2 regions of the Tepiditoga spiralis genome follow, and region 2 is predicted to be linked to the other one. Evidence: riboswitches for the same ligand, from Rfam matches in the RefSeq annotation. Region 2 holds a riboswitch; the other holds the start of a gene.

Region 1 (13,148 bases), 680 kb from region 2:
TTAAAACTTTTCCTTTTCCAGATTTAAAATCTGTATATCCAAATTTTGTAAAAACAATATACTGATTTGCTGTTGAATCTATTAATAGATTAGCAGCGCTACCCAAAATATAACCAGGAATACTTTTTTTAAAAAACAAATCAGCTGCATAATTAGCTGCTGAAATCAAATTTGATAATATTTTTGATGAATTTGAAATTAGCCCTTTATCGGTCCAAGTTTTACTTTCTATATTATTAGATGTTGATTGATAAATTGATATTGATATTACTTTAAAAATAACTGGCTGAGTATTTTTTGTTTTAACAATATTATTTTGGTTATTGCTTATAAAATCAGGTAGAATTTTATAATTTGATATACCTTTTGATATTTTATACAAATTATTTTTAAAGTTAAACTTATTTATTAAAATTTTATTATTAATAAAATTCTTTGAAAGAACAATTTCACCATTTTTATTATAATATTCTGTTAACTTTAAAATTCCTTTTTTAGTATAATAGTCAGTTTTTATTTTTGTAAAATCTAAAGTATAAAATGTTTCTGATTCTAAATGTGAAGACTCATTTAAGGTTATTTCTTTATCATTTTTTTGTACGGAATTAGTAATATTTTTAGTACACGAACTAACAAAAAAAACAATTAACAAAATCAAAAATATCATAATTACAAAACTTTTTTTCACTTTTGTTCCTCCTCTAAATTTATATTTATATTTGTACACACAAATATTTTTATACAATAAATTAAATAATTATTTTTCTTTTTTTACATAAACATTATATAAAAAAAAAAAGAAAAAATCAACTATTTTTAGTGTACTAATTAACATTTTTACCTAAATATAATTTTTTTGATTAATTTATATCGTTTATTTTATTTTTTTATATTATTAATTTTATATTAAATGTTAATATTTGTGAATTTGAATTTTATATTTTTTATAATGTTATTATTAATCATTTTCAGAAGAAAAATTTGTGAAATTTTATTAAATATCTAATTTTTATATATAAATATATTTTCTTTTTCGTTATTAATTCAATATTAACTTTGAAAATTTTAATGTTTTTTATTTTGATTTTATCCTTATACTACTGTATTTTGTTTTAATTTTATACATTTTATAAAAAATGATCCCAGCACCCGCTGGGATTATATCTTTTCTATTTTGTATTCGTCTATGTTCCTTTTTTCTGAGTTTATGTTTATTCCTATTATATAAATTTCTTTTCCTTTGTATTTTTCATAGTACTTCATTTCTTTTATTTGATTTAAGGCTTTTTTTGCACTTTTGTCTATCTTTATTTCCATTATATATATAACGTCTTCAAATTCTATTACTATATCGCTTCTTCCTAAGTTCGTTAATTCTTCTGCTGTTACGTTTAGTCCTGCTGATGCTAATATTGTATATATCAATGAATGATAGTAACTTTCTTCCTTTTTATGCAAGTTGTATGGTATTGCACTTATTATTCTTTTTATTTCTTTTATTATTCCTTCTATGTCTTTTTCATATATTCTTTCATATATTGTGGTTTCTATTTGCTCTGTTTCTCTTATTCCATAGTTTGCCTCTAATATTATCTTTGAAAAACTATTTTTTACTTCTATGTTTGGATAGTCTAATATGTACTTTTTCCTCAATCCTAATCTTTTTATTCCTTTAAAGGTCAAGTATCCTGCTTGTGTAAAGAATATGCTTGCATTTGCTTCTTCTATTTCTCGGGTTGAAAAATCGAGTTCGCTCACTGGATACTTCACTAAATCTTCATATCTTATCTTCTTCCCTTTTATGTATTCATACAAAAATGATGGTGATCCACTTTCAAACCAATAGTTTTGAAACTCCATTTCATTAAAAAATCTTAATATTGAAAATGGATTGTATACACTATTTTCTCCATCAAATGAAAATCCATTGTAGTACATCTTTAAGTTTTTTAATAACTCTTTTTCTTCCATATTCATTTCAATTGCTGTTTCTTTTATGTGCTCTTTAAAGTTACTTTCTAACTCTTCTTGTGTGTATCCCAACATCTGTGCATATTTTTTATTCAACGATATATCATTTAAGTTGTTCAGTGCTGAAAATACTCCTGTTTTTGTGAACTTTGTTATTCCTGTCATGAATACAAACTTTATGTATTCGTCTTTTGATTTTATGCTCACATAAAAGTCTCTCAATATTTCTCTATACTTTTCTGCTTTTTCTTTGTTGTTTATATTGTCTAATATTGGTTTTTCATATTCATCTACTAATATTACTACTCTTTCTTTTTTTGATAGTTTTATTATTAGTTCATTGAATGCAAACTTGTAGTCTGTTTCTGTTATTTCTATTCCATTTCGCTTTCCTTCTAATTTTATTATCTTTGTTAGACTTTCTTTCATTCTTTCCACATTATCCGTTGCTACATCTAAAAGGTTTATCCTTATTACTGGATATTCTTTGAACTCCCATTTGTCGTATATGTATGTTCCTTTAAATAAGTCTTTTTCCCCTTTAAACAGATAGTACAGTGTTGATATCGTTAAACTTTTTCCAAACCTTCTTGGGCGTGATAAAAAAATAGGTGCTTCTGAACTTATTAAATCTAATATATACTTTGTTTTATCTATATATGTATAATTTCCTTCTTTTATTTTTTTATAGTTTTGTACTCCTATTGGCAGTTTTTTCATTTTTATCACCTCTAATTTTTATTATACCATATGTTTTTTTTAAATTTATTTTTTTTAATATATGTATATTTCTCAAAAAAATAATTTAATATAGATTAATAATATAAAAAACGTCTTTAGTTTCATTGAAAAAGTTTATATTATTAAATAAATTCAAATTAATTATTGTTTTTTACGTATTAGACTTTAAAATAAAAAGATTTTATGATAAAATATTTTTTTGTGAGGTGATTATATGATAGAGATTTTAAAAGATAACAATACTTATTGTGTATTGGATACAGAAACAACAGGATTATCTCCTCAAAATGGTGATAAACTTGTAGAAATAGCCGTTTATAAAATAAAAATTTTAGAAGATAATATAAATTTTATTATAAAAGATAAATTTATTACTCTTTTAAATCCAGAAAGGAATATCCCATTTTATGCTTCAAAAATACACGGAATAAGAGATAAACATGTTGAAAATAGTCCGAAATTTTTTGAAATACAAGAAGAATTTTTGAATTTTATAAATAATTGTGTGTTAGTTATACAAAATGCAAGATTTGATTTAAAATTTTTAAACTTTGAGATATCAAATGAACAATATATAAAAAATCAAATTTTAGATACTATGAAAATGTCTCATAGAGTTTTTAAAGGTGAAAGAAAACATAATTTAGATATTATTTGTAAAAGATTGAATATTAATACAAATGTTTCAAGGCATAGAGCTGAAGGAGATGTTATACTAACTTCTCAAGCATTTGTAAAGATGAGAAAATATATTATTGAAAATAATAATTAATTTCTTAGTACTTAATTTTAACTTAAATGACATTATTTTTATTATATAATAGTTTAAAGTAAGTATTTGGAGGATTAAAAATGCCTGAATTTGATGATTTTGAAAAATTTTTAAATGATATATTAAATAAAAATCCAGAACTTGGAAATTTTAATTTAGATTTTTTAAAGAATATAAATCCTGATGAGTTAGAAGATATTATTGAGAAATTAAAAGAAGCTTCTGCAAAATTTAAAGAAGCTGATGATAAAATTACTGAAAAGGTACTAAAAAAACTGAATTTTGAAATTAAAGACTTAAAAATTAACTTTGATACATATTTAAATACAATAGCTACTTTCCCATTTGCTTTAGCAATTGGAGAAGAAGCTTTAGAAAATAATCATGATTCTGGAGTTTTAAAAGGAAATTTTTTTGGTAAGAAGGTAGAATTTTCTTATAATAATGTTTTTGAAATGGTTTCTATAAAAAAAGCTGTTGCTATGGAAATTTCTAAATTGATAAGAAAAAATTTTTTATTATTTTTAAATTTTAAGGATGAGTTGAATCAGTATATAACAGAAAAAGTAAATACTTATATAAGGTTATATAATTTAGAGGACTTTATAGAAGTTACGGATATAAAAGAATTCAATATGGTAGTTAGAGTTAAATCAAAAAAATATAATACTTTTAAAGAGTTAATGGATCAAGATATGGAACTTTTTGAAAAAGTTAATTTTTTTAAAGCCTATTTAATAACAGAATTTTCAATTGCAATAATAGAATAAAAAAACAAAAGATGATTTTATTTAAAATCATCTTTTGTTTTTTTTGAAAAAATTTTAGATATATAGAAAATAAAAAATATAATTAAAATATTTAAAGAACTTAAAGCAGAACTTTCTTTATATAGTCTTGAAGAAGATAAAGTATAATTTACTAAACTAACTAATGGATAAGAATTATTAATTTGCATAGTATAAGCTATTGTAAATTCTCCAAATATTATAGTAAATATTTGTAAGAATGAAGATAACAAAATAGGAAACATTAATGGAAAATCGATATAATATAATAATTGCAATTTATTAGCACCATCTAATTTTGCTGCTTCTTCTATTGTTCTATCAAAAGATAAAAAATGAGAATGCATAAATGATATACAGATAGGTACTGTTATTAAAAAATATCCAATAGTTAAAAGATAAAAATAATTTATACTAAAAAGAATATTTAAATAAACTAATCCCATGGCTAAAAATGCTGAGGATATTCCAATAGTAGATGTAATTAATATATTAGTAAATTTAGAATATTTTTTTAATATATAATAAGAAAATAGTACAGTTATTATAGAAGTTATAAAAGATAATGATAATGAGTTAATTATAGATTCAATTATATGATACTTAGAATTTATTTTTTTAGAAAATAAATTTAATATTCCACTTATATCAAATTTGGATTCATAAAAGTTATAGATAGAAGCTAATATTCCTACTATAACTATTGAATATTCAAATATTATATACATTAAAGAAAATATAAATAAAAAAATATTAGTTTTTTTAATTTTAAAATCTTGATATTCTATTTGATATTCTTCAGTTTTTGAGAGAAATATATTTATTATTGTCAATACAATAAATTGTATCATTGCATAAGTTAAGGCTTTGGAAAAGTTCATAGATCCTCTTAATGTTGTAGAAATTGCAACTTCAAAAGTTGAATATTTGATACCTCCCAATGAAAGAACAATTGCAAAACTTGTAAAGCAGTATGTAAAAACAAGAAAAAAACCTCTTGTTATAGACGGCATTATAATTGGTAAATCTATTTTAAAAAACTTTTGTAATTTATTAGCCCCCTCAATATTGACTGTTTCTTCAATATTTTGAGGTATTTTTTTAAGAGCTTCAGATATGTATTTGATAAATATTGGAGAATTGTAAAATGTATGAGCTATTAAAATGGCTTTTAGATTGTACATAACATTTAAATTTATTCCGATTTTAGATAAAAGACCATTTCCTGAATATAGTATAGAAAAAGCTATTATAGCAGATATTGGAGGAAAGAAAAAAGGTATAAATAATGAATTTTCTATAACATTAGAAAGTATATTTCTTTTTCTTGATACATAGTAAGATGGCAACAATGAAATAATTAATGAAAGTAAGGATGATAGTATACTTTGTAATAAAGTAAAAGATAGGATCCGCAATGTTCGCAGATCCCATATTAAAATTAAACTTTTTGTATTAAAAAAATCTTTAAGTATAAAAAATATAGGAAATATCCAAAGTAAAGCATAATAAAACTCTACTTTTTTTAATACATTATTTTTTCCCATTGTTCTAACCAAGTTTCCATATTTTTAGATATTTTTTCAGAATCGACAGAAACTATTTTTTCTGGTATTATTGCATATTTAAAGGATTCGGGTAAAGTGGTATTAGTTACGGGAAACATCCATTGATTTAAAGGTATCTCTTTTTGAAAATTATTCATTAATAAAAATTCTATGAATCTTTTAGCTAATTCTTCATTTTTTGTATTTTTTATTATACTAGCAGTTTCAATTTGAACATAGGCACCTTCTTTTGGTATAAATGCTTTATATTTAGTACTTTTGTAATATTGATAAGAGTATGCTCCATCTGTTGCATAACTAACCATTATAGGTGCTTCTCCTGCTTCAAATTTTGAAAAAGATTCATCCCATCCTGGTGCTACAGTTAATATAGCTGGTTTTAATCTTTTCCAAAAATCTTGCCAATTATCTCCATAAACTGCAATTGTCCATAAAAGAAAAGATTGTCCTGTACTTGACGTTCTTGGATCTTGAATAATTATCTTTTTATTTAATTTTGTTAAATCTTCAAAAGAAGTTGGAACTGTTTTTAATGTTTTTGGATTATAAACAAAAGCTATTCCTCCATAGTCATATGGTACTGTATAATCATTTAATATTAAATCTTTATTGTTTATTTTAGATATATTTATTGGTGTATATTTTTCTAAAATACCTTCTTTAATTGCTTTTACTGATAAAGATTGATCAAGACCAACTACAACATCAGCTTTTGAATTTTTCTTTTCTAGTAATAATCTTGAAAGTACACTTCCACCATCACCAAGTTTTACAAGATTAACATCACATCCATACATACTTTCAAATTCTTTTAAAACTTTGTCTTCAACCCAATTTAAACTTTCATAAGTGTATACAGTGAGAGTTGTTGAGAAAACACTTATAACAATTAAAATACTCATAATAACTAATATACCTTTTTTCATATTATACCTCCATAAAAAAATTTGCTCCCAAGCGGGAGCAATTATAGTTTTATAATTTTTCCGCCTTCCTACACCAGCATTATCTGGATCAGGTATTAGGGTCGATTGAAAATCCTCTCAGCATTAAGCTCCCCTGGCTTTTTTTAGTATTTACTTTATTAATAATTTTCTTTAGAAACTTCTCCATTTATTATTTTTATACCAGCACTTGCACCAATTCTTTCAGCACCTGCTGCAATTACTTTTTTTGCATCCTCAAAGCTTCTAACTCCTCCAGATGCTTTAACTTTTAAGTCATTTCCAACGACAAATTTCATTAAAGCAACATCTTCTGGAGTTGCTCCACCTGTTCCAAATCCTGTTGAAGTTTTTACAAAGGTTGCACCAGCAAGTTTTGAAAGAACACAAGCTGCAATTTTTTCTTCTTTAGTTAAATAACATGTTTCAATTATAACTTTAACTGTTTTACCATCGGCTTCATCAACAACAGATTTTATATCTTCAAAAACATAATCATATTTTTTTGCTTTTAACATACCGATATTTATTACCATATCAAATTCATCTGCTCCATCATCAAGTGCAGCTCTTGTTTCAAAGGCTTTAACAGTTTTATCATTTGCACCCAACGGAAATCCTATAACTACTGCTACTTTAGAATTACTTCCATTTAATTTTTCTTTTGCGAGTGATGCATATGCAGGGTTAACACAAACTGAAAAAAAATCATTTTCTTTAGCTTCTTCACAAAGTTTTTCAATATCTTTTGGTGTTGCAGTAGCTTTTAATAAGGTGTGATCAATATACCTTGCAATATTTTCTGGTTTTAATTCGATGTTTTTTTCAGAATAATTAAAACTTTCATTTACTTTTTTTATTTCTTTTTCAATACTTTCTTCCAACCTTTTTAAATCCATAATTGAACCTCCATTAATAAAGTCTTTTACACGTTCTCCATCCAAATAATAATCTTAAAGATTCATAAAAAGGAACATTTATAATAAAATCGAAATCCTTATGATAATTATTTTTTAAACTTTTTAAAATTGTTTTTAATTCAGTATAATAGTCTGGACCTTTTAAAGTCATTTTATATTTTGTAGTTTCAGTAATAAACTCTAAAGTTTTCAATCCCATTTTATTTGTGCTTCCGGGAATAAATAATATATCTAATTCACCATATATTTTAATCATGCTTTGATACACTTTGTTTGCTTCTTCTTTAAGGTTTGCATTAAAAAAGTTTATAAAATTTAAATCTAATTTTTCAAAAATATAACTTTTTGATGATTCGTTTAAAAAAAGTATGCTGTTAATTCTTTGTGAAAAAGCACAATATTCAGGAGTTTCATGCCCTTTTTTTGATTGTATAGTTTCTATACATTTTGCACAAGGAGTATTTTCTCTTCTAATAGAAGAGAAAATAGATAATCTTTTATCAATGTCTGTTCCAAATAAGGTCATATAATAATCTAATAAAGTTATAGTTTTTTTTGCTTTGTTTTCAAGAAAACATTTTGATAAATAGGCTTTTGATGCTATAAAATCTTTCTTATATATTGAAAGAGCTAAAGAAATAAATGAATAATTTAAAAATTTATTTGCAGTAGTTAAAAATTTATAAGCACCATCAAAATTATTTACAGAAATAAAATATAAGGATAACAACAAATATGGATATCCTGTTTGAGGGTATTTATTTACAATTTCTTTTGCATAAACAAGAGCATCTTCATCTTTTCTAAAAACTTTTAAAACTCCATAGTTAAATTTAGATTCGATATCTTTACCAAGTAAAAAAAACTTTTCTGCTTTTTCATAATCATTTCTCAATAAATGCATTAGCCCAAATTGATTATAAAAGTAACCAGGCGATTTGTTAGTTAATTTACTTTCAAAGTAAAAAGATAATTTTTCATCACTAATTTCTATATCATATAAGTTTATATCGAACCACGTTTTTATTTTTTCAAATGGTATATTTATTCCAGATAAAACTTTATCTGGTTTGTATATGGTTCTCTTTTTTTCTGTTTCTTCTTCAGATTTTATTTTTCCCCCTTTCTTTTTTAAGTCTTTTTCCATTTCTTTTTTTAATTTATATATTGCCTCTAATTTGTCATTCTCGCTCATTTATATACACCTTCTTTTGTAAATTAAAACTATAATATGAATTGTTTCCTATTATAACATGATCATTTAATTTTATTCCAAGTAAAGTACCGGCTTCATTAATTTTATTTGTTAAATCAAAATCTTTTTTACTTGGTTCAGGGTTTCCTGATGGATGATTATGTACAAGAACAATAGAGATTGCATTATTTTTTATTGCACATTTAAAAATATCTCTTGGGTGTGCTATTGAAGCATTTGCAGTTCCTTGACTTACTTCGTTAGAATTTATAATATTTAATTTTGAATCTAAAGATATAACCTTTACAACTTCTCTATCATAGTATATCATATTTTCTGATACTCTATAAACATCTTCGGGTGAATTTATACTTACTTTTTTTTCTTTCATTTTGTATAGATGATATCTTTTGCCAAATTCAAGAGAAGCTTTTAAGTTTATGGATTTTACTTTTCCAATACCTTTTATGGAAGATAATTCTTCAAAACTTGCCTGTTCTAACTTAGTTAGAGTTTTATATTTTTTTAAAAGTTCTTTTGAAAGTTCAAAAACATTTTTTCCTTTTATTCCACTTCTTAAAATAACGGCTAACAATTCATCATTGGTTAATTTTTCTACACCATATTTTATAAGTTTTTCACGTGGAAGCATATTTACTCTCCTTTTTTAAGTATAAATAATATTAAAATATAAAGTATTCAAAAAGATTGTAATTCAAAAAATAATCTTGATATTGGAAGTCCCATAACATTATAATAGTCACCTATTATTTTATTTATAAAAACGGCTCCAAAATCTTGAATGCCATAACTTCCAGCTTTATCAAAAGGTTCATAAGTACTTAAATAAAATTTAATTATAGAATCAGTTAAATTATTAAAAAAAACTTCAGTTTTTTCATAAAAGCATCTTTTTTTGTTTAATGTTCTTATAGTAACTCCAGTAAATACCTCATGTTTTTTTCCAGAAAGACTTTTCAACATATGAAAAGCATCTTCAAAATTATTAGGTTTTCCTATAATTTTTTCATTTAAAACAACTATTGTATCAGCTGTAATTAATAGTTTATCATTACTAATTTTTATAGAGTTGCTTTTTAATTCTGAAAGTTCTACAACTATATTTTCTGGTTTTTTTGAACTATATTTTTCAACTGTATTTGATACTTTTACTTCAAAATTGTTGAACAATAATTTTAGTAATTCATATCTTCTTGGTGAACCTGATCCTAGTATAATATTGTATTTATTCAAATTCAACACTCCTAATAGTTATTTTTACAATTGAAGCATTTATAAAAGCTGTTAAGAAACCTGTTCCTACCATAAAAGGATAGTACCAAAAAATTCCTTTTGAATGTATTATAAAAATACCAGCTACTATAATTTGAACTGAATTATTTACAAAGGCTCCAATTTCACTAATTCCAACTATTCCAAATTTTTTAATTTTAGATGCATAAAACATAAAAATACTTCCTATTAAGCTACCAGTAATCCCCATCCAAAAAGTTGGAGTGAAAAGTTTTCCTGTAAACATAGAACCCATAATTGATTTTATTAAGATCATATAAATTATATTGCTAAAACTCATATTTTTAACTATACCAAGTAATACTGGAAAATTAGAAAATCCCCAACGTGCTCCAGGTACAGGAATAGGCATAGGTAAAAAACTTTCAAAATAATATATAGCTGAAGAAATGGCACTTAAAATTGCAAGATAAGATATTTTTTTAGATTTTACCATGTGATTAAGTCAACTCCATTTTTTTTCTTTTTGCCTATAGGTTTAATTACAATTTTATTTGGTATACAGATTATATCTTGTGAGGCATTATTAACCCAGCCAGTATCAATACAAACCTTTAATTTACATGTTGAATCTAAAGCTCTTACCATTTTATTTTTATACTCTACATGCATTAAAATATTACCAGATTCATTTTTTATAGTATAGGTACCATCTTTTGTTATGTTAAATATATTTTTACCATTTAAAAAAACTTTTGCTCCTTCAATTGAATAGTTATTTAAATTTTGAAATATATATAATGAAATTAAAAATAAAATACCAGCTAGGATAAAGTAAAGGTCTCCTTTTTTTAAAAAAGTCATCTTCCTTTCTCCATAAAATAATCAAAACCAGAAGTTTTTGTTCCTTCACCAGTTGGTGAAATAATATAAGCTTGAATACCAAAATTAGTAAAGTATTCAAGAGAAGGATTGTTGTATCCAAGAATAAAAAGTGTTGTTGCAAATGCATCAGCTGTCATTACTTTTTTTGCAATTACAGTTGAACTAACAGATTTATTTGATGGATATCCAGTTTTAGGATCTATTAAATGATGATATCTAATACCATCTTTTATAAAAAATCTTTCATAATTTCCAGAGGTAGCTACAGCTCCACTGTATAAATATAATGTTCCTATGCTACTATACATACCTTTTTTAAAAGGATCTCTTATACCAATTACCCAAGGTAAATTTCCATATTTAGGACCAATTATTCCAATATCTCCACCAGCATCAATAAAACCTGTAGCATTAGGGTCAATTCCTTTTATTCTTTCAATGACTTTATCAACTGCATAACCTTTAGCTATTCCACCTAAATCAATTTCTACACCTTTTTTTAATAGATAAACTTTATTATTTTTTTGATCTATTTTTACATATCTATAATTTACATATTGTAATGCATTTTTTATAGCTTCTTTACTGGGTACTTTTTTTGGTGAATTAACATCATCAAATCCCCATAATTTCATTAAAGGACGTATTGTTGGATCAAAAGCATCTCCGCTTATTTTAGCTGTATTTAATGCTGCTTGAAATAAGAATAAAGCTTCTTCATCACATTCAACTTCATCATTTTTATTTAATTTGTAGACTATACTTCCTTTAACATTTGCACTAAATTTTTGATTTAGTCTTTGAAGTTCTTTTTCTGAAATATCTAAAAGTGTATCAGTTGATACTTTTTCACCAGAAATGTATAGCTTTACTATAGTGCCAAGGGTACTTACAATTCTTTCTTTATATTGAGGTTTAGGTTTTGAAAGTATTAAAAAAAGGATTAAAGATACAGAAACTAAAAATGCAATACTAAAAATTGTTTTTAGTACTTTATTATTTTTTGACCACACGTTTTACAACCTCCATGTTCATCTAAATTAATTTTTTGAATTTTATATCCATTTCTTTTTATTAATAAATTACCACAATTTGGACAAAATGTAGATTCATATTTCTCTTCCCAAAGATTTCCAATATAAACATAATTAAGATACTTTTTTGCCATTTCATAAATTTTTATGAGTAGTGATCGGCTTGTTTTAGATTCATTATACTTAAAAATAGGATAGTATTTTGAAATGTGCAATGGAATATTTTTTGATAAATGTGAAATCCACTTAAATTCTTCTTCTAAATCATGTAAATTATCACTAATTTTTGGAACTATCAAGGTAGTTAATTCAACATGAATATCTTTTTGAAAGGCTAATTCTATAGAATTTAAAACATTTTTTAAATTTCCTTTTAGATATTTCATATAGTTTTTTGAATTAAACGTTTTTAAATCTATGTTTACAGCATCAATATAATTTAATAGTTTTTCAAATGGATATTCATTTATAAAACCATTTGTAACTAAAATATTGTAATAATTTTCATTATATTTTTTTACTTGAACGCATGATTCATATACATATTCATAACAGGATAAAGGTTCTGAATAAGTATAGGCTATTCCATTCACATTTTTTTCGTTAATAATTAATGGGATTTCATTAGCTTTTACTTTAGATAGGTAATTTGGTTTAAATTGAGAAATTTCAAAATTTTGACAAAAAGGACATTTTAAATTACAACCCCAACTTCCAATTGAAAGAACTTTATCTCCTGGATGATAATGGAAAATAGGCTTTTTTTCAATAGGATCAATAGATATTGAAGAAATTTCTTCATAATTTAAAGAGTATAATTTATTATCTATATTTTTTATTGTTTTACAAAGACCAGTTTGCCCATTTTTTAATAGACATTCATTAGGACACAATTCACATTTTATACTTTCATTTGTAGCTTTATAAAAAGAAAGTATTTTTTTCATTTTAATAAAGCCTTTCTACTGAAAATTTATATATGTCTAATGGTTCATTTCCATAAATTCCTGCCTTCATTTTTGCAACTTTTATTTGTTTTTCAATAGAATCGATCCCTTCTAGATCTGGTAATAAAA
Region 2 (13,148 bases):
AAGTAAATAAACTATTAATACCTGCAGTTTGCATAGCAGCACTTATATTTTCTGCAAAAGTACCAAACCATCCATCTATCATATCTAAAAATATATTTCCTAATGAATAAGTTAGTTGAAACATTAACCACATAATAAATGCAAAAATTGGTAATCCAAAAAGTTTACTAGTTATTATTTTATCTATTTTATCAGATAATCTTATAGTTTCTTTTGGCCTTTTTACATATTTTTTAACTATTTTTGCTATATATTTATATCTTTCTTCAGATACTACTATTCCTGGATCATTTTTAAAAGCTCTTTGTAATTCACTTATAATTAAATCTATTTTTGTTAGAGTTCCCGAATTTATATTTTCTCTTATTTCAATATCTCCTTCTATTAATTTTAATGTTTTCCATCTTAAATCACCTTTTTTGACTCCAGCATTTAAAAGTTCATTTTCTATTTTTTGAACAAAGATTTCAAATTTTTGACTATATTCAATTTTATTAGGTTTTTTAATGTTTTTTTCCATTCTTTTTATTTCTGATTTGAGTTCATTTAACCCTTCTTTTTTAGTAGCTATTGTTTTTATAATAGGAACACCAAATTCTTTTTTTAAACCATTATAATCTATTTTTATTCCAAGTTTTTCAGCTTCATCTGACATATTAAAAACAAGAATTACATTTTTTCTCATTTCAAGTATTTCTGTAACTAAATATAAATTTCTTTCAATATTAGTTTGGTCAATTATTACTATTGTCGTATCAGGCATTTCTTCTACAATAAAATTTCTTGCAATTCTTTCATCAATTGAATTTGCCGTTAAGCAATAGGTACCAGGTAAGTCAACAACTTTAATTTTTTCTTGATTATATGTATAATGACCTTCTTTTTTTTCTACGGTAACTCCAGGCCAATTGCCTACATGTTGTCTAGTTCCAGTAAGCGCATTAAATATTGATGTTTTTCCACTATTTGGATTTCCACAAAGTGCAATTTTACTCATCAAAAACCATCTCCAATATCTATTTCTATTATATTTGCTTCACTCTTTCTTAAACTTAAATTATATCCTCTAACTTTTAATTCAACAGGATCACCAAGTGGTGCAGTTTTCTTTACTTCAATCTTTATTCCAGAAGTTATTCCCATACTGGTCAATCTTTGATTTAAATGCATTGTACCATTTAATTTTACTACTGTTCCTACAGTTCCTGGTTTGCATTTACTTAATATCATTTTTACCTCCTAATATTAGTAGTTTAAGCTACTTAATTTAAAAAATTTTTTTATTAAGCTTCAACAACTTCTATTTTACTGGCTATTCCATGTCCTATTGCATATTTGGCATTTTTTACAATTATTGGAATGGGTCCTCCAAAATTCTCAAAAAGAACTTCAATCTTTATTCCTTCAATTATAGCCATTTTTGATAATTTTCTTTTTCCAAATTTTCCAACATTTATTTTTTTTACATAAAAAATTCCTTTTCGAGCAAAAGAAAGCGGCATATTTATCCCTCCTATAGGTAAACTTATTTTAGTAGTTTCGACTACATTATAACATAATAAAAAAATATTGTCAATAAATTTTTTATTTACTGACAATAATATTTTTTGCTTCACTCTTTCTTAAACTTAAATTATACCCTCTAACTTTTAATTTAATTGGATCGCCAAGTGGTGCTATTTCTTTTACTTCAATTTCTACACCAGAAGTTATTCCCATTACCATCAATTTCTTTTTTGTAGCTTCATCGCCTATAACTTCTACAACTTTTACTTTATTTCCAATTTTAATTTGTTCTAAAGTTAAATTGACTTCTGATATATTTCTTAACCATTTTATTGTAAAATCTATATACTGTTTTTTTATTTGTTTATTTTCGTCAAAAAAATGTTCAAGTGATTCCATTGTTTTTATTAATTTTTTTGACTTAAAATGTTCCATTTTACAAGAAATATCTTGAGCTTCTACAGGGTCTAAATTTAAAACATTTATTAAAAAGCTCCTAATTGCAACTCTATTTTTATAAATATTTTGAGCTTTACAAATTCCCTTTTGGGTTAATTTTATATATCCACGTTTTTCATAATTTACATATTCTGCCAGTTTTAATTTTTTTATTGCCTCTATCACTGAACTATGTTTAACTTTTAATATTTTTGTTAAATCTTTTATTCTAGTTATATTTTCATTTAATTCTTTTTCATATATTGCAATTAAATAATTTTCTGAACTTTCACTTAAAACCATAAAACTCCCCCTTATGTAGGTTAAACTACTAATATTGTATATTTTTTTTTATTGTTTGTCAATATTCATACTTTCTATTTTTTTATATTGTAATATAAAATTAATTTTTCGATGATATAATTAACTTAAAAGAAATATTAATTTTTAATGAGGAGAGTGAATTTTATGTTAACTACCGAATTTACTTTTAAGGGAAAAGATGGGAAAAGTATTAATGCTGTAAAGTGGGAACCAAAACTGAATAATAACCCAAAGATTATTATTCAAATTTCTCATGGAATGGCTGAACACAAGGATAGATATTCTGACTTTGCAAAAATATTGATTAATCAAGGTATGGTCGTTTATGCAAATGATCATAGAGGTCATGGCAAAACAGCAAAAAATGAAGATGAACTTGGTTATTTCGATGATAATAATGGTTGGGATAAAGTCGTTGAAGATATGCATGAATTGACTTTAAAGATTAAAAATGATTATCCAGAAACTCCTATTGTTTTATTAGGTCATAGTATGGGATCATTTTTAACTAGAACTTATATTCAAAAATTTGGAAATGAAATAAATGGAGTAATTTTATCTGGAACAACTTATAGTTCTAATTTAAAAACAACCTTTGGTCTTATCGTTACAAAAAGAGAAATCAAAAAAATTGGAAAAAAAGGAAAAAGTTATAAACTTGATAAACTTTCTTTTGGAAGCTTTAATAAGCAATTCCAACCAAACAAAACTGAATTTGATTGGTTGAGTAGAGATGAAGAAAATGTAAAAAAATATATTGATGATCCACATTGTGGATTTGTTTGTACAGCAGGTTTTTTTAAAGATTTATTGTATGGAATATCTATAATAAATAATATAGAATATGTAAAAAACACGCCAAAAGAATTACCTATTTTTATTATTTCCGGTGAAAAAGATCCAGTTGGAGAAAACACAAAAGGTGTTTTAAAGGTATTAAACTTGTTCAAAAAAGCTGGATTAAAAAATGTAAAACATAAATTTTATAAAGATGCAAGACATGAAATTTTAAATGAAATTAATAAAAATGAAGTTTATTCCGATATAATAAACTGGCTTAATTCTGAAATTTTAAAAAAAAATAAAGTTTTATCGTAAATAAAAAACAAACAATTGCTAATTAGCAATTGTTTGTTTTTTATTTTTTACCTTTTCTTTGTTTTCCAATATTTTTTTTGTTAAAAATTTTCCAAATTGTTTAGATATAAGTTTAGTTAATAGACCCATTTTAGCATCATAAAAATAGTCTTTATCATTCAAATTATTTTTTGCCCAATAATTTTTATCTATTTCTAAAAGATTATTTGCAACAACTTTTTGTATTTGAAATCTAATAGCTCTATTTAAGGTAACTTTATTCCTTGAATTATTTTTTAATGTTGAAATAAATTCTTTTATTTCTTTGTTTTTTATTAAGTTTTTATCTGAAATTTTTCTACCTATTTTCCCACATGGTTTCATTCCCCAAGATACTGCTACTTTTTCTATATAATTCATGGTTGATTTCAAGCCACTTCCTGCAGTTGTTGAAATTATTAAAACGGGTTTACCTATCATAGTTGGTCTATGATACCACTTACATAATCTATCAAATAATGTTTTTAATGTTCCAGATACATTTTCAATATAAACAGGACTGCTAATAATCACTCCATCAGCATTTTTTAATTTATTGATTATATTTTCTACATCATCTTTATGTGGACATATATCTTTTTTTATACACAGTTCACACCCCGAACATGGATGAATATTATAATCTCCAAGATTTATGATTTCTACTTCAATATTTATTTTAAAAAGTTCCACAAAAACATTTTTTAATAATCTATATGTATTACCTTTTCTTCTACTTGAGTTAATTGCAATTATTTTCATATAAACACCTCTATAGGTTTATGCTTTATTTTATTCAATTTATATTTTAGCATTTATTATATGTTCTTGTCAATTTCAAAAGTTAATAAAAAAAGGTATAAATATGATATAATAAGAGTATAAAAGGGAGGTGGACAAATGAATATAAATCCATTAGTAGACTTTGCATTTAAAGTAATATTTGGAAGTGAAAAAAACAAAGACATATTAATAGATTTTTTAAATGCTTTATTAAAAGAAGAAAATAAAAAAATAGAGAGTTTAGATATATTAAATCCATACACAGAAAAAACTGCAATAAATGATAAGTTATCCATATTGGATATAAAAGCAAAATTAGATAATGGAACATATGTAAATATTGAAGTACAATTAATAAATGAAAAAAATATGATAAAGAGAACTTTATATTATTGGGGAAAAATGTATACAGAACAATTAAAAAAAGGCAAGAGCTATATAAGTTTAGAAAGAACAATAACAATAAACATTTTAAACTTTAATTTATTAAAAACAAAAAAATACCATAGCATATATAGATTAAAAGACATAAAAGAAAATACAGAATTAACCGATGTAATGGAAGTACATTTTGTTGAACTACCAAAAATAGAAACAGAAGAAGCAAACTTAAATGATAAATTAATTGAATGGTTATTGTTCTTAAAAGAACCAGAAAATACAAACATGGAGGTGATAACCATGAAGAATAAAGAAATTAAAAAAGCAATGACTGTATTAGAATTTATAAATTCAGATAGAATAGCAAAAGAATTATATGAAGCAAGAGAAAAAGAATTAATGGATAAGATAGATCAACAATTATATGCAGAAGAAGTTGGAATGAAAAAAGGTTTTCAAAAAGGTTTAAAGAAAGGGATTGAGAAAGGGATCGAGAAAGGGATCGAGAAAGGGATCGAGAAAGGGATAAAACAAGAAAAATTAATAATTTCAAAAAAACTTTTAAAAAAGAAATTTGGGAATAAAATAGATAATTTAATATCAAAATTAGATACATTATCCATTGAAAAATTAGATGAAATAATATCTAATATTTTTGATTTAACAATCGAAGATTTAGAAAAAAAGTTTTAAAAAAAGAACAGGAAAAAATTAATATTTTCCTGTTCTTTTTTATTAATTTATATTTTTTACAGATAAAACTTTTCCAATACTGAAATCTACAAAAATCATAGAAAAATTATTATTTAAGGAATAGGCTTGTAAAAATCCTCCTAATATTGCTGTTGTTGGTAATATGCCTGTATTACAAGTGTTCAATGCATTTTTATCATCTGTATTCATAATTTTATTTAGATCAATATTTTTATATATTGTACATATGCTACCAGCAACTCCACTATCAATGAATGTTTTATTGTTCTTTTTACAAAAATCAGACAATATGTATCTTGTTTTCAAATTATCTACACACGAATATATGATTTCGTATTTATTTAATATATCTAAATTTTTTTCTGTTAATTCTATTTCTTTTGATTCAATACAATAATTTAATTTATCTTTTATTGCTTTTGATTTATACTTTTTTATATCTTTTTTATCAAATAAAAATTGTCTGGATAAATTAGATTTTTCAACAATATCTTTATCTATTATACAAAAAGGTATTTTATTTTTATTTAATACATAAGAAACTGGATTTCCAAGTCCACCTGCTCCAATTACTACTGCATTTTTTGCTTCTAAATTAAATTTAAAATGTGGTATTGATATTTGTTTAGTATTAAAAAGTAAATTGGATACTATTAAAGTTGAAATCAATGCTGAACAGATTTCTTTTGGAATATCTACAGTTTTTTCTATTTCTTTGTATTTGTTAAAAGACACTGTTATATTATTTTCTATTAATTTAATTGTAAATCCATGTGTGTTTTCTTCTAAATCTATAATGTTAAATCCACAATTTTTTAATATTTTTTGAGATAAATCATCTTTTATACTTATTTTAGTATTAAATATTTCTTTCATCTTATTTAAACCAATATACTTTAATTGGCGATCAAAATATTCAATATCAATCATTGAATACCACGTCTTTAACTTTATTTATTATTTCTTTAGGATCTCTACCAAACACACGTATCATAGCTTCTTTTCCTGGAAACCCTTCATCCCAAACAAAGTCAACAGGTTTATTTGTTTCATTATAAATATCAGATAATCCATATGGAATTGATAATCCTTCTATTTTTCTTAATTCTTCAGGTTCTTTATAGCGATCTAAATGATAAACGGAATATCCTTTTTCTTTTGCTTTTTTTATAAATTCAGGATTATAAATAACATTCATGGCAGATCTTATCCAAGGAAAATATTTCATAGTTGCAATTACAGCTCTAGCCATATGACTTGTTCCAAAAAATGCTGGTTCATGTATAAAATTAATTTCATTTCCCAATTTATGTATTCTTCCAGGAAATTTCCCTACATGTTCTTGTTCTGTTGCATTTGGTAATGCATATACTATATTTTGTCCAACTTCTGGAATTGTATACTTTCCTAAAAGAATTATTTTATCTTTTATTTCCCATAAAGTATCTATTATATACTTTCTATGCCATTGCATTGTATGTTCTTCAGTTTCAACATAAGTATTAGAATTCTTTATAAACATATCTATATACTTTAAAGACATTTTTATTGCTTCTTCAATAGTGTATCCTAAATGTATATGAGAAGCTATTAAGGTTGAAAATACACACCCTGTTCCGTGAAGAGCCTTATTATATTTTTTAGAATAAAATTTCTTATTGTTATAAGTAACCATAATATTTTCTTCATTTAAATGTCCACCCGTTATTATGATATCTTCTTTTATTCCTGTTTCTTTAGCTTCGTCTGAATTCATAATTAAAAGATCTACATATTTTGAACCATTAATAACCTCTTCAGCAGAAATTATTTTATAATTAGTACTCGTTTTTAAAATAGGATTCCAAATTATTTTTGCATCTTTATACGTATTTCTCAATATTTTTAATTGATTTGAATTTGCCATTCCTACTTTTATAGTATTGAATTTTTTAAATAAATTAAATTCTTCAAGTGTTTCATTAAAATTAAGTTTTTTAAATTCATTTTCTGTTTGTAATGTATTTGCTGAAATAATTGATTTGGCTTTTATTCCAAACATTTTTGTTATTGCAACATCTTGTAAGAGTCCTGCACCTGATGATGGATCAAATCCTGAAAATATTAACATATTCTCCTCCTATTCTATTAATAATTTTTCAACATTTCCTTCATTTAAATAATCTTCTGTTATTTTCATTGCACAAAGTGGACCACACATAGAGCACATTTTTTTATCCTCAGCTTTTCTTTCATTATAAAATTCTTTTGCTTTATCTGGATCTAATGCATATTCAAATTGCCTTTCCCAATCAAATTTAGATCTTGCTATACTCATTTGATTATCAAATTCCATAACCTTTTTATTTTTTACTATATCTGCTGAATGAGCTGCAATTTTAGTTGCTATCAATCCTTCTTTAATATCTTCTATTGTTGGTAATCTTAGATGTTCTGCTGGCGTTACAGCACATAAAAAATCTGCACCTTTTGAAGCTGCTAAAGCTCCTCCAATAGCAGAAGTTATATGATCATAACCAGGTGCTATATCAGTAACTATAGGACCTAAAACATAAAATGGAGCATTTTTACACAATTTTTTTTGTATAATCATATTTGTTTCTATTTCATCGAGTGGAACATGTCCTGGCCCTTCTACCATAACTTGTACTCCATAATTTCTACATTTATCAACAAGTTCTCCAAGCCTTAAAAGTTCATCAATTTGCAAATCATCAGTCGCATCATGTAAAGATCCTGGTCTCAATCCATCACCCAAACTAATTGTTACATCATATTCTTTACATATTTTTAAAACTTCGTCAAAATGTTCATAAAAAGGATTTTCTTTAGAATTTTTTAACATCCATCCAGCTATTATTGATCCTCCTCTTGAAACTATTTTTGCTATTCTATTCGTTCTTTTTAGTTTTTCAATTGTTGTTTTTGTAATTCCAGCATGTATAGTCATAAAGTCAACACCTTCTTCGGCGTGATCCTTTACCATTTGCATAAAATCATTTACTTCAAAGTCAATAACTTTTTTGTTATTTTGAAATGCCTTTGAAGCTGCATCATATACTGGAACAGTACCAACCATTATATTAGAATTTTGAATAATTCTTCTTCTTATTTCCTTTAAATTACCCCAAGTAGATAAATCCATTATTGAATCTGCTCCATATTTTTCTGATATTTTTAATTTTTTTAGTTCTTCTTCTATATTCATATATCCCTGTGATGTTCCTATATTAATATTTACTTTAGTAAAAAAACCTTTTCCAACAACTCTATGCATTTTAATATCGTGTTTTTTATTTTTGGGTAATACAGCCGTTCCATTTGCTATTCTTTTTCTTATTAATTCTGGATCGCATTTTTCGTATATTGCTGCTTTTATCATTTCAGAGGTTATTTCACCTTTTATTGCCTGTTCATATTGTGTCATTTTTTCATCTCCTTTTTAAAACCAATTTACAGTCGTTGGTTTAAAATTTCTACTTTCAATATAAGTTCTAAATTCTTTTACACTTCTACTATCTTCTATTGAAAACTGTTCCGAATCATTATTTATAGTATATCCTCCAACTGAAGTTGAAGATCCTGCTGACATTTTAGTTGCTACTCCAATTAATGCATTTCTCATTTCAAAACTTTCTCTCGTTGAAATATTTATATGAACTCTTGGAAAAATTAATTTTGCTGAAAGAATAAATTTTATAAAATCAATATCATTTATATTATAAAAATCATTCTGAACGTTTAAAGCATTTTTTATTCTTGGAAAGGATATTGAATATTCTACATTTGGATATTTTTTTAATAAATAATCCATATGATATATCATCATAGGAACTTCAATATAAGGATCATTTAGTCCAAGTAAAGCACCTATACTTATTTCTCTAACTCCAGCTTTTATTGCATATTCAATTGTATCCAATCTTTTTTTATAATTACTTTTTAATCCAAATATATGAACTTTTCCATATACTCCTTTTGAATAAGTTTCTTGATACATTGTTACTCCAATTAATCCAATTTCAACTAATTTTTTATACTGTTGTTCATTTAGTGAATAAGTTTCAATTGAAACTTCTTTGAAAAGTTTTTTTAAATTTTTTACAGTATTATAAATGTAATCAAAGGAACTATTAATATGATCTTCACCTGTTAATACTAATACATGTTCTATTCCCATTTTGTACAAAAAATTTGCTTCTTTTAGAATTTGATTAATATTTAATTTTTTTCTTTTTATATTGTTAGTACTTTTAAATCCACAATAAGTACATATGTTCCTGCAATAGTTTGATATATATAAAGGTGCGTATAAATAAACTACATTACCAAAAAATTTTTTATTATTTTTCAAAACCCTCTTTGCCATTATTTCTAATGAATTTGAATGAATTAGTGAAAAGATATCTCCCGCCAAAAAGCTATCTTTTTTTAATATTTTTTTATCAAATTCTTTATTTTGACTTTTTAGAACATAATTATATACTTCATCTACTATATCTGAAAACATATCAATTTCTTCCTATAAAATCAAATAATGGTGAAGAGGCTTGAGCTATTTCTTTTTCTTCAGCTAATCCAGCAAGATATCCCAATCTTCCAGCTTCTACTGAAAGTGAGAATGCTTTTGCCATCTTAACTGGATCATCTGCAATTGATACTGCCGTATTTGCAAGTACTGCATCACATCCAAATTCCATAGCTTGTGCAGCATGTGATGGTTTACCTATTCCAGCATCTATTACTATTTTTGCATCAATTTCATTTAATAAAATTCTAACTAATTCTTTTGTTTTAAATCCTTTATTTGTTCCAATTGGTGAACCAAGTGGCATTATTACTTTTGCCCCATTTTCAACCATTTTTTTTGCATCATACAAATCTGGATACATATATGGAAAAACTTTAAAACCATTTTCACTAAGAAGTTTACACGCTTTAATAGTTTCTTGATTATCTGGCATTAAATATTTTGCATCATTTATTATTTCTATTTTTACCCAATCACTTTTTAATAATTCCTTTCCAACTTTAGCAATTAACAAAGCTTCTTCAGCTGTTCTTGCTCCAGATGTATTTACTATTACTTTAGAATTTCCTACATAGTCAATTAAACTTTCATTTAATCCATCTCTTGATGCTCTTCTCATTGCAACTGTAATTACATCAATATTTCCAAAATCTAAAGCTTTTTTCATTTGTTCATAACTTGCAAACTTTCCACTTCCCATAAAAAATCTATTTGATATTTCTTCACCATATATTTTTAATGGCTCCATCATCCACCTCCTACGACAGTAATAACTTCTATTTTGTCATTTTCATTTAAATTATTTTTATAGTCTTCTTTTTTTAATATTTCATTATTTAAAATTAAAACCACTTTTTTTTCATCTATATTGTATTTTTCTAAAAGATCATAAAAATTAGATTTTTCAATATCTTCTTCTCTTCCATTAAAAATTATTCTCATATACTTAACTCCTTTCTAAAAAAAACATCTCCTGCAAAAAGCAGGAGATGTTTTAATTATTTATTATCTCACGTACTTCCCGCTCCTTACGCTGGTATTAACCAGTTCAAGTTAAAAGGGTTAGAAACTTTCCGTTTCAATCTCAGCTGTGGAATAACAGCACCCCTGTGGGACATAATATTTAATTTTCAAAAAGATTATAACTCTTATTTTTTATTTTGTCAACTTAAAAAATAAAAAATTTCCTTTTAGATTTTTCTCCAGCATTACTATCATAAATCTCTTCAAATTCGGAATTATACATTCTAAAAACCTCTAAAACCTTTGGATTAAAGTGTTCTGGTTTTATTCTTCCATCACCTTCAAGAATAATTTCTGTTGCTTTTTTATGACTAAAACCTTTTTTATATGGTCTTTCAGATCTAAGTGCATCGTATATATCTGCAAGTGCAACTATTTGTGCTTCTATTGGAATATCAGATCCTCGTATACCATATGGATAACCTCCACCATTAAATTTTTCATGATGACAAAGTGCTATATTTAAAGCAGTTTTAAAGTATTTATTATCTTCTAAAATTTTTCTTGCTTCTGTTGTATGTTTCTTTATTATATCAAATTCATCTCTTGTAAGTCTTCCTTTTTTATTTAAAATTCCAATTGGAATAAATATTTTACCAACATCATGCAGTGGGGCAAAATTTTTAATTTCTTCTACAAACTCATAATTTAATCCCATTTTTTCAGCAATAAACTCTGATAAAATACCAACTCTATATATATGATTTCCAGTAACATCATCATGTGCTTCAGATACAATTGCTAATTTATTTGCAAATTTTATATAAGCATTTCTAAATTCTTTATTTTGTCTTTTTATTTTTAAAATAGATTCTCCAATTTCTTTAAAAGCTCTTGATATGGTTATGTCATAACCAAAAAAATCTTTTTTTGAATTTTCTTTTATATCATAAGTTATAGCAGCTACTTTTTCTTGATTAACAAAAAAAGGTATGTATAATGTAGTTTTTATTTTTTTAGTGGCTTCTTTCAAATCTTTTAAAACATTTAAGGGCATGTTGCTCTCATTTTCTTTCATAATATTATTTATTTTTTTTATTTCATTTGATCTAACAGAATAAGATCTATCTAAATCTAAATTTTTTAATATATTTATATCATGTCCTATAGAATCAACAAACTTCCATTTATTTTTTTCAAATTTTTGAATACTACCATAATCTGCACCTAATAAATTTAATGAAGTTCTAAATAGATCTGTTAAAAATAAATCTTCATCAATATTCATATACTCAGAAATATTAGAATTTATATCTATAATACTTTTTAAACTTTCTTTAGCCTTTTTATCTGTAGAAAAAGTTGTAGATAATTTTTGTTTCTCAATTTCTAAATTTTCCAATGATTTTTTTATATCGTACAATTCTTTTTCTAGAGTTTCTTTCAACTTTAAAATTTTTTTGTTCTTTTTTATGTGTTTTTTTCTTGAAAAGAATAACACTATAATGGCAAAAATAAAAAAAGAATAAATATATATATCTTTTTCTATAAGTATAAAGTTATTTTTTTTATTAAAATATTTTTTTAATGTTTTATAATAAATAGAATTTGGATTTTCTTTTATTTTTATAATATAATCATTAATATTTTCTTGAATTGTTTTATCTTTTGCTATTATTCCAAATTTAAATTCAGAAAAATTCAATCTACTTTCAATAAAATTATATTTATTAGCCAATATCAAACCAGCATTTTTAGAAACTACAGCAATATCAATTTTTTTGTTTTTTAATTCTTTAAAAATTTCATCATAACTTTCATATTCAGAAAAAATACACCTAACATTATTTTTATTTAAAATATCCTTTATTTGTTTATAAAAAATGCTATTCTTTTTTACTCCAATCCATTTATTTTTTAAATCAAAAATAGAAATTATAGATTCTGAATTAGTAAAAATTTTCATTGAATCTTTTATAATAAAATTTGAATCAACTAAAGTTGGATATATTATATCCAATCTATTATTAAAAAACATATTATTTATTTTTTCTTTTGTATCATTATAAATAGTTAAATTCCATCCTTTTTCATTTGCAATATCTTTTAAAATTTCTGTAAAAACGCCCGTATTTTCATTAGTATAAAAAGAATTTGGAAAATCACTATAAGTTCCTACTTTTAAATCAAGAGAAAAAGTAGCTAACCCAATAAAAATAACACAAAAATATAAAAGTAATTTTTTCATTGTTTTCCCCCTAAATTAATTTCCCTAGCTAATTATATCAAATTTTTTCTTAAATGCAAATATAAATGGTATAATATAATTGGAGGTTAAAAATGAAAAAAATTTATCAAAAAAAATCTACAAAAAAAAAATTAGAGAAATTAA

The links. A riboswitch is a leader RNA that binds a small molecule or an ion and turns the genes downstream of it on or off. The one in region 2 is predicted to bind thiamine pyrophosphate.
Region 1: linked by a shared signal. The riboswitch ahead of IGS63_RS11080 (thiamine ABC transporter substrate-binding protein) and the one ahead of thiS (sulfur carrier protein ThiS) in region 2 are both predicted to bind thiamine pyrophosphate.

The regions. Positions count from the first base shown of each region.
Region 1 is NZ_AP018712.1:2,370,560-2,383,707, reverse strand. Features, by position in the region: gene IGS63_RS11105 (hypothetical protein) at 1-688, opposite strand, end outside; gene IGS63_RS11100 (ATP-binding protein) at 1,159-2,691, opposite strand; gene IGS63_RS11095 (3'-5' exonuclease) at 2,927-3,484, shown strand; gene IGS63_RS11090 (hypothetical protein) at 3,565-4,254, shown strand; gene IGS63_RS11085 (ABC transporter permease) at 4,272-5,819, opposite strand; gene IGS63_RS11080 (thiamine ABC transporter substrate-binding protein) at 5,798-6,766, opposite strand; TPP riboswitch at 6,815-6,911, opposite strand; gene deoC (deoxyribose-phosphate aldolase) at 6,925-7,683, opposite strand; gene IGS63_RS11070 (tetratricopeptide repeat protein) at 7,697-8,899, opposite strand; gene radC (RadC family protein) at 8,886-9,551, opposite strand; gene IGS63_RS11060 (nucleoside triphosphate pyrophosphatase) at 9,599-10,153, opposite strand; gene IGS63_RS11055 (Gx transporter family protein) at 10,146-10,649, opposite strand; gene IGS63_RS11050 (NusG domain II-containing protein) at 10,643-11,017, opposite strand; gene IGS63_RS11045 (FAD:protein FMN transferase) at 11,014-12,051, opposite strand; gene amrS (AmmeMemoRadiSam system radical SAM enzyme) at 12,024-13,019, opposite strand; gene amrA (AmmeMemoRadiSam system protein A) at 13,021-13,148, opposite strand, start outside.
Region 2 is NZ_AP018712.1:1,695,010-1,708,157, reverse strand. Features, by position in the region: gene feoB (ferrous iron transport protein B) at 1-997, opposite strand, end outside; gene IGS63_RS07975 (FeoA family protein) at 997-1,230, opposite strand; gene IGS63_RS07970 (FeoA family protein) at 1,284-1,502, opposite strand; gene IGS63_RS07965 (metal-dependent transcriptional regulator) at 1,585-2,247, opposite strand; gene IGS63_RS07960 (alpha/beta fold hydrolase) at 2,413-3,366, shown strand; gene IGS63_RS07955 (flavodoxin family protein) at 3,385-4,146, opposite strand; gene IGS63_RS07950 (Rpn family recombination-promoting nuclease/putative transposase) at 4,285-5,241, shown strand; gene IGS63_RS07945 (ThiF family adenylyltransferase) at 5,284-6,192, opposite strand; gene IGS63_RS07940 (thiamine-phosphate synthase family protein) at 6,185-7,372, opposite strand; gene thiC (phosphomethylpyrimidine synthase ThiC) at 7,382-8,689, opposite strand; gene IGS63_RS07930 (radical SAM protein) at 8,705-9,772, opposite strand; gene IGS63_RS07925 (thiazole synthase) at 9,774-10,541, opposite strand; gene thiS (sulfur carrier protein ThiS) at 10,541-10,735, opposite strand; TPP riboswitch at 10,802-10,912, opposite strand; gene IGS63_RS07915 (HD domain-containing phosphohydrolase) at 10,962-13,004, opposite strand; gene IGS63_RS07910 (TetR/AcrR family transcriptional regulator) at 13,097-13,148, shown strand, end outside.